2 regions of the Pseudoalteromonas sp. JSTW genome follow, and region 1 is predicted to be linked to the other one. Evidence: predicted binding sites of a transcription regulator. Region 1 holds the regulator's gene; the other holds the start of a gene.
The links. The regulator FliA, encoded in region 1, starts transcription of late flagellar genes. The targets are predictions, from matches to a motif close to CTAAAGNTNNNNNNNNNNNNGCCGATA.
Positions count from the first base shown of each region.

Region 2: pomA (flagellar motor protein PomA) is a predicted target of FliA. The motif match lies at 2,229-2,255, and genes of this name have one in related genera.

Region 1 is NZ_CP058972.1:1,002,319-1,006,518, forward strand. It holds gene flhF (flagellar biosynthesis protein FlhF) at 1-1,098, shown strand, start outside; gene GZH31_RS04625 (MinD/ParA family protein) at 1,091-1,951, shown strand; gene GZH31_RS04630 (RNA polymerase sigma factor FliA) at 1,978-2,688, shown strand; gene cheY (chemotaxis response regulator CheY) at 2,728-3,111, shown strand; gene GZH31_RS04640 (protein phosphatase CheZ) at 3,129-3,896, shown strand; gene GZH31_RS04645 (chemotaxis protein CheA) at 3,912-4,200, shown strand, end outside.
Region 2 is NZ_CP058972.1:2,750,533-2,754,732, forward strand. It holds gene GZH31_RS12435 (hypothetical protein) at 1-343, opposite strand, end outside; gene GZH31_RS12440 (flagellar motor protein MotB) at 473-1,396, opposite strand; gene pomA (flagellar motor protein PomA) at 1,399-2,166, opposite strand; gene xseB (exodeoxyribonuclease VII small subunit) at 2,438-2,680, shown strand; gene ispA ((2E,6E)-farnesyl diphosphate synthase) at 2,733-3,572, shown strand; gene dxs (1-deoxy-D-xylulose-5-phosphate synthase) at 3,661-4,200, shown strand, end outside.

The sequences.
Region 1 (4,200 bases):
CCGCAAGAGCAGCCGCAATATTCAGCAAAACCTCGCTATCAAGAGCAAGCTGCACCGCGAGTGCAAACACAAGCACATAGCCTAGGTTTTGATGATGATTTAGACACAGGCTTCGACGATTTAGATTCACCAGCAGAACACAAAACGGCCGCACCCGCAAACCACTCAGAAATGGCGACGATGCGTGAAGAAATGAATGCCATTCGTCAATTACTTGAACATCAAGTATCTGGTTTGATGCAGCAAGACATGGCGCGTCGCGATCCTACCCGTGCTTGTATGATTGATCGCCTAGCCGGTATGGGCATTGAGCGTGATGTTGCGGAGCAAATGGCGTGTTTTATTCCTGATGACGTTTCGCGTCAACAAGCGTGGCAAGCTTTGTTGCAAATGGTTGAAAACCAAATGCATACAACAAATAATGAAATTTTACGTCAAGGCGGTGTGTACGCTTTAGTGGGTCCTACGGGGGTGGGCAAAACCACCACCGTGGCGAAATTGGCAGCCCTTGGTGCACAAAAATATGGTGCAGATAAAGTCGCGCTTATTACAACAGACACTTACCGTATTGGAGCGTATGAGCAGCTAGCCACTTATGGCCGCATTATTGGCTGTGGTGTGAAACAAGTTAAAGACGCAAATGAATTAGCTGAAGTGTTATACCATTTACGCAATAAGCGTCTAGTATTAATAGACACTGCGGGTATGAGTCAACGCGACTTACGCTTAACTGAACAACTTAATACATTAATGCGCAATCAGCGTGTCGACATTCGCAGTTATTTAGTGTTAAGTGCAACAGCGCAAATTAATGTGCTACAAGAAACCGTTCGCCACTTTAAAAAAGTGCAACTAAGTGGTTGTATCTTCACTAAGTTAGATGAATCACTTAGTTTAGGTGAGATTATTAGTATTGCGATTCAAAATCGCTTGCCAATAGGGTATCTTACTAATGGTCAGCGTGTTCCTGAAGATATTCGCGTTGCGAATGCAGAAAAACTAGTAAAAAAAGCTGAGCAATTATATTTAAAACGAGCAAAAGCACAACATTCACGACGTCAAGCAGTAGCGTCGAACACAGTAGGGATGTATGATTAACACAGTATTAGATCAAGCAAGCGGCCTGCGCAAAATGAATCAAAATAATAATAGTGGCGTTAAAGTTATCGCTGTCACTGGCGGCAAAGGTGGTGTGGGTAAAACGAATGTGTCACTCAATACCGCGATCGCATTAGGTCAGCTGGGAAATCGTGTATTAGTATTAGATGCCGATTTAGGGTTGGCAAATTGTGACGTAATGCTTGGTTTACGTGTCGAGAGAAACTTATCTCATGTTTTATCTGGTGAGTGTGAACTGGATGAAATTCTTGTCGAAGGCCCAGCAGGTATAAAAATTGTGCCAGCGACTTCGGGCTCGCAAAGTATGGTTGAGTTAACACCGTCAGAACATGCGGGGCTTATCCGCGCATTTAGCGAGCTAAATACTGAGTTTGATATTTTAATTGTCGATACCGCTGCGGGTATTTCAGACATGGTATTAAGCTTTTCGCGTGCAGCGCAAGATGTTGTTGTTGTTGTATGCGATGAACCTACCTCAATTACCGACGCTTACGCCCTAATTAAAGTGTTAAGTCGTGAGCATGGCGTTTACAAATTTAAAATAGTTGCCAATATGGTGCGCAGTATGCGTGAAGGGCAAGAATTATTTGCTAAACTCTCAAAAGTAACGGATCGATTCTTAGATGTGTCTATGGAACTTGTCGCAACCATTCCGTATGACGAGAATATGCGCAAATCGACCCGCCGCCAAAAAGTGATTGTGGAGTTATTTCCAAACTCACCAGCCGCTGTGGCATTTAAAACATTAGCAACGAAAGCAGTTAAGTGGCCAATTCCAAATCAACCGTCAGGTCATTTAGAATTTTTTATTGAAAAACTAGTAAACGGTTAACTATGACAACATCGGTGAATAAAGCGATGGGATATCAATCAGCACAGAATTTAAATGCGATTGTTGAAAAACATGCCTCTTTAGTCAAAAAAGTGGCGTGTCATCTAATTGCTCGTTTACCTGCCAGTGTGCAACTCGATGATTTGATTCAGTCAGGTATGATTGGCCTTATAGAAGCGTCGAAAAATTTTGATGCGAGTAAAGGGGCCAGTTTTGAAACATTTGCGGGTATTCGAATTCGAGGGGCTATGCTCGATGAAATCCGTCGAGGTGATTGGGCTCCCCGTTCAGTTCACCGTAATGCACGCCTTGTCGCTGAAACGATTTCGGATTTAGAGAGTATTTTAAACCGCGAGCCAAAAGACACAGAAGTTGCTGAAAAACTTGATATTACACTGGATGAGTACCATCATATTCTACATGATGTAAATTCCAGTAAGGTACTGGGTATAGAGGATTTAGGCGTTGATGAAGACGTCATCACACCTATGGGGCATGATTTAGCACTAGACAAACCGTTTAATAATGTTAAAAATGAACGGTTTAACCAGTCTCTATTGACGGCTATCCAATCGTTACCAGAAAGAGATGCACTCGTTTTGTCTTTGTATTACAACGATGAAATGAACTTAAAAGAAATAGGGCACATACTCGATGTTAGCGAATCGCGTGTGAGTCAAATACATGGTCAGGCGATGATTAAGCTCAAAGCAAAAATCAATGACTGGATTAATTAGTAGTAAGTAAATAAGGTTCAAACCTCACCGGAGGATGTTTTGGATAAAAACATGAAAATTCTTGTTGTTGATGATTTTTCTACAATGAGACGTATCATTAAAAACCTGTTAAGGGATTTAGGTTTTACCAATGTGCAGGAAGCTGATGATGGTTCAACAGCATTGCCGATGTTGCAAAATCAAGAGTTTGATTTTGTTGTAACAGATTGGAATATGCCTGGAATGCAAGGTATTGATCTATTACGCGCAATTCGTGCTGATGATAGCCTTAAACATATCCCCGTGTTAATGGTGACAGCTGAAGCGAAAAAAGAACAAATTGTTGCTGCTGCTCAAGCGGGTGTTAATGGCTATATCGTCAAACCATTCACTGCTGCGACACTGAAAACCAAATTGGAAAAAGTGTTTGAACGTTTAGGTTAATCTAAGGGGAGAGGCTTATGTCAGCACTTGCTGCGCCTCAAATAAGTTTAGAGCAAGCTCGTCAACTTGTTGAGTATCTTGAAAATGGTGAACAAGAGAAAGCTGATAAGCTGATACTTGAAACAGCATCAAAAGAACAATCAGAGTTGTTTGCTGAAGTCGGTAAATTGACACGACAACTTCATGAAGCACTAAAAAACTTCGATCTTGATACTCGACTCACAGATTTAACAACAGAAGCAATCCCGGATGCAAAGCAGCGCTTGAATTATGTCATGGAAATGACTGAAAGCGCGGCCAATAAAACGATGGATGCCGTGGAAGCGAGTTTGCCTATAGCACAACAGCTCGCTGATGAAATTGCCACGATTAAACCAACGTGGGATCGTTTAATGAATCGAGAAATTGAACTCGGTGAATTTAAAACGTTATGCCACAGCTTAGATAAGTTCATGAATAACTCGCACACCAAAACAGATGAGTTACAAGGCTTGATGACCAACGTGCTAATGGCGCAAGATTATCAAGACTTGACGGGGCAGGTAATACGCCGTGTTATCGAATTAGTGCGCGAAGTAGAAGACAGTTTAATCAATCTCTTAACTGTATTCGGCAGTCAAGACGATGGTCAAATAAAACAAGAAAAACAGGCCATAGACAAAGCACCTGCACAAAGCGATACGCTGGCAGGTCCAGAAGGGCCAATTATTGATAAAGAGTCACGCGATGATGTTGTTTCAGGACAAGATGAAGTTGATGACCTATTATCAAGTCTGGGCTTCTAAGAGGAGAGTAGCTGCATGAGCTTTGAAGTCGATGAAGATATTTTACAGGATTTCCTTGTTGAAGCAGGGGAAATTTTAGAGCTTTTGTCAGAGCAATTGGTCGAGCTTGAAAATAATCCAGATGATAAAGACTTACTAAACGCTATTTTTAGAGGCTTTCACACCGTAAAAGGTGGCGCAGGCTTTTTAAGCATGACTGAACTTGTTGATGCGTGTCATGGTGCTGAAAATGTGTTTGATTTGTTGCGCCAAGGCGTGCGCAGTGTCACACCAGAACTTATGGATGTTATTTTACAAGCCCTCG
Region 2 (4,200 bases), 1.7 Mb from region 1:
CGACTAAACGAAAGAGTTGTAAAATAGGGGCCATAATAACAACAAGTTGACCCAACACACTCTGCCACAAATAAACTTTATCTTTGATCCCTAAATACGCAATTACAGCCATCCAAGCAATATCATTGAAAGCCCACACTACATAGCGCCAGACATAAATATCATCAAAACCACGTAAATGGTCATGAATCAACGTGCCGTATAAAAAGAAGCAGGCTGTGATTAGTGCAAACCGAAAGGCAAACCAGTCTTTTTGTAGATAGAAAACGAAAATAGCTGGGCTCAACATGAATACCCAGCTATTATTTAATATTGATATGATGGAGCCAAACCAATCAGGCAAAATTACCTACCTTAATCAGTTTTATCATCATCATCACCACTACCATTACCTGGCATGTAGCAGTACTTATCTATTTTTTTCATTTGTATACTCCATTACATCTGTTAACGAAGTTTTACTGTAATAGATTTATGGTCTCACATCAATAGGGTCTGACTCGTGCGCTTTACCCTGCATTATAGAGATCTCGACACGTCGATTACGTCGGCGATCTTCATCGGTCACATTGGGAACAAGCGGCCGTGTTTCAGCATGCCCGACAACCACCATGCGCGACTTATCGAAACCTGAGGCTTTTTCCATTTCACTGGCAACCGCCACCGCTCTTTTCGAAGATAAATCCCAGTTATTGGTGTATAGCTCATTAGAAACCTGAAAATCATCAGTATGGCCAGACACCGTAATTTCACCAGGTACGTCTTTAAGTAAGGTCGCTATATCACGAATGATAGGTTTAAATTTAGGCTGTAAAAATGCGCTGCCCGATGGGAACGAGCCATTTTCACGAATACGGATAATAATTTGCTGACCAAGCGACTCAAGCTCAATCGCCCCATCCATAATCTGTTGCTCTAATTGCTGAGCAATTTTTTTCACAAGCTCATTAGTTTGCTCTTGATCAGCCGCTGAAATTGACTGCTCCATCGCTTGCTCTTGCGCAGTACTTTGCGATTCACCACCGCGCTTGTTACCTCGTTGCTCTTGGCGACCACCAGCAGAGCTTTCATCACCCGCTTGAAACTCTAACATTTGCTGAGTCATTTCAACGGTTTGTTGTTGAATCGTTTCAATCGGCGTGGGCTCAGGTTTACCTGGCGTGAACTCCATTGCAATCACCGAGGTTCCTTTGGGAATATCTTTTACTTCAATCTTATTTTGCACACCAAAAGCAAACTTCATCGAGCCTGCTATTTGCTTAAACTTAAGTACATCCATTTCAGAGAAAGCAAGTAAGAGTACAAAGAAGCACATTAATAACGACATTAAGTCAGCAAACGTGCCCATCCAAGCTGGCAGGCCAGGGGGCGGACATTTGCACTCTTGATCAGACATGCCTACTCCTCAGTATCTACTTTACGTTTAGATTCGGCTAAATAGTTTTTCAAAATCCCTTCAATTACTTTCGGGTTTTGACCATCTTGTATGCCTAAAACCGCATCCAAAATGAGGCGCTGGTTTAGTGCTTCTTCGTCTTTACGAAGCTCAAGCTTTACCTGGATTGGAATAGCAATAACATTCGCTAAAAATGCACCGTATAAGGTGGTAAGTAAGGCCACCGCCATAGCAGGACCAATCGCTTTAGGGTCATCCATGTTTGATAACATCGCAACCAACCCTATCAGCGTACCAATCATACCCATTGCCGGGGCGATATCAGCAAGCGATTTAAATAAAGTGGCACCATGTTCATGACGTGCAGATGTCAAAGAAATATCTTTTTGTAGCGTAGCCCTCACAACATCGGCATCATGACCATCAACCAGCATATCAACCCCTTTTCGCATGAACGCATTGGGGATATCAGCCTCTTCCAGCGCGAGAAAGCCACCTTTACGTGCAGAGTCAGCTAGTTCAACTGCTTTTTCAATTAACTCTTCTGGAGATTCAATTTTGAACATGAAGGCTTTAGCTGCAACCTTCCCTATCCCCAAAAACTGTCCCATGGTGAAGTTTGATAACACAATAAAAATCGAGCCACCGAATACAATGACCACCGAAGGTGTGTTGTAAAACATTGCAACTTGGCCGTCACTACTTAACACCATCGACATAGCAATTAAGCCTATGGCACCAAGAATACCTATTATGGTTGCTAAATCCACATACCCCTCCAGAGGAAAATAACACGACACCCTCAGGCATCAAATTTTTATTATTAACTGCTTATCGGCAAGCAATTGAATTACTTAAATCATTAAATGAATTAATTTTATTTTAATGTAAGATTTTTAAGCTACAAGTTTAAGCTGTATCTAAAAGCGTAAAAATAGCATATCGAAATCGCTTTATGCGTAAAAAAACACATCATTCTTTGACCTAGTTTAGCATTCCCCCTAAAATTGGCCTCACTTTCTAATAGCTATCGAGGCCACAATGGCGGCAAAGAAACCAGAAAACTTAAGCTTTGAAGAAGCGCTGGATGAATTATCTCAAATAGTTGTGCAAATGGAGCAAGGTGAACTGTCTTTAGAACAGTCACTTAAACAGTTTGAACGTGGTATTTCACTGGCAAATGCCTCATCAGGTAAATTACAGCAAGCAGAACAAAAAGTGGCCATTTTAATGGGCAACGATAGCCAAGCTCCTCTGAGCAACTTTGATTCAAACCTGGACTAATTCAGTGCAATTAAAAGAACAACTACAACGTGCTCAACACGATGTTGAAGCCATGTTAAATCGCTATTTTGATCAGCCACTTAATACCGAACAAACAATTAAAGACGCAACCCATTATGGTGTTTTAAATGGGGGGAAGCGTTTACGGCCGTACCTTGTTTACGCAACCGGTCGTATGATGGGAGCAAACAAAGCCGATTTAGATGTACTTGCAGCAGCCATTGAGTGTATCCATAGTTACTCACTTGTACACGATGATTTGCCAGCAATGGACGATGATGATTTACGCCGAGGCCGACCAACTTGCCACATTGTTTATGGCGAAGCACAGGCAATTTTAGCCGGCGATGCACTGCAAACGCTTGCATTTGATTTAATTGCTAATCATCAATTTACGGTGCCAGCGACACAACAGGTTAAAATGATAGCCTCATTAAGCAAAGCCTCAGGTATTGAAGGTATGGTTGGGGGACAAGCACTGGATATTGTCTCTACCGATCAAGTGATCAGTGTTGAGCAATTGGAACGTATCCACCAACTGAAAACCGGGGCGCTTTTAAATTGTGCAATTACACTGGGAGCTTTGTGCGCGACTCACTGTGATCAGCATACATTGCAGCAACTAAATCTATTTGGTCAAGCGATAGGTCTGGCTTTTCAGGTACAAGACGATATCCTAGACGTTGAAGCTGATACTGAAACATTAGGAAAGCCTCAAGGGTCAGATATTGCGGCTAATAAAGCAACCTACCCTGCTTTATTAGGCATGGCAGGTGCTAAACAAAAAGCGCAAGATTTACTTGCCCAAGCTCATCAGGCTCTTGAGGCAATAGATTACGACACAAATGAGTTGGCAAGCCTTGCCAGCTATATAGTTGAACGTAAATATTAGTGCCTACAAAAGAAAGACAAAATAACTAAAAAATCAGAGCCGCTATGGGCTATAATGCACTCTGGTTAGCGAAGGATGTATAAAAAACATGACACTTGATAGTAGCAAGTATCCATTATTAAGTTTGGTTGACGAACCAGCACAACTGCGTGATTTAGCGCAAGACAAATTACCTGCGTTTAGTAAAGAGTTACGTGAATACCTTTTGAACTCAGTTTCGCAAAGTAGTGGTCATTTAGCATCAGGATTAGGCACTGTTGAGTTAACTGTTGCGCTGCATTATGTCTATAACACCCCTGAAGATCGTTTAGTATGGGATGTGGGTCACCAAGCATACCCACACAAAATCTTAACGGGTCGTCGTGACCAAATGCATACGATTCGTCAAAAGGATGGCTTACACCCTTTCCCATTCCGTGAAGAAAGTAAATACGATACATTCAGTGTAGGTCACTCTAGCACCTCTATTTCTGCAGCCCTAGGCATGGCAATTGCGGCAGAAAAAGAAGGTAAAGATCGAAAAACAGTTGCCGTAATTGGTGATGGTGCCATTACTGCGGGTATGGCATTTGAAGCGATGAACCACATGGGTGATGTAAACCCAAATGTGCTGATTATCTTAAATGAT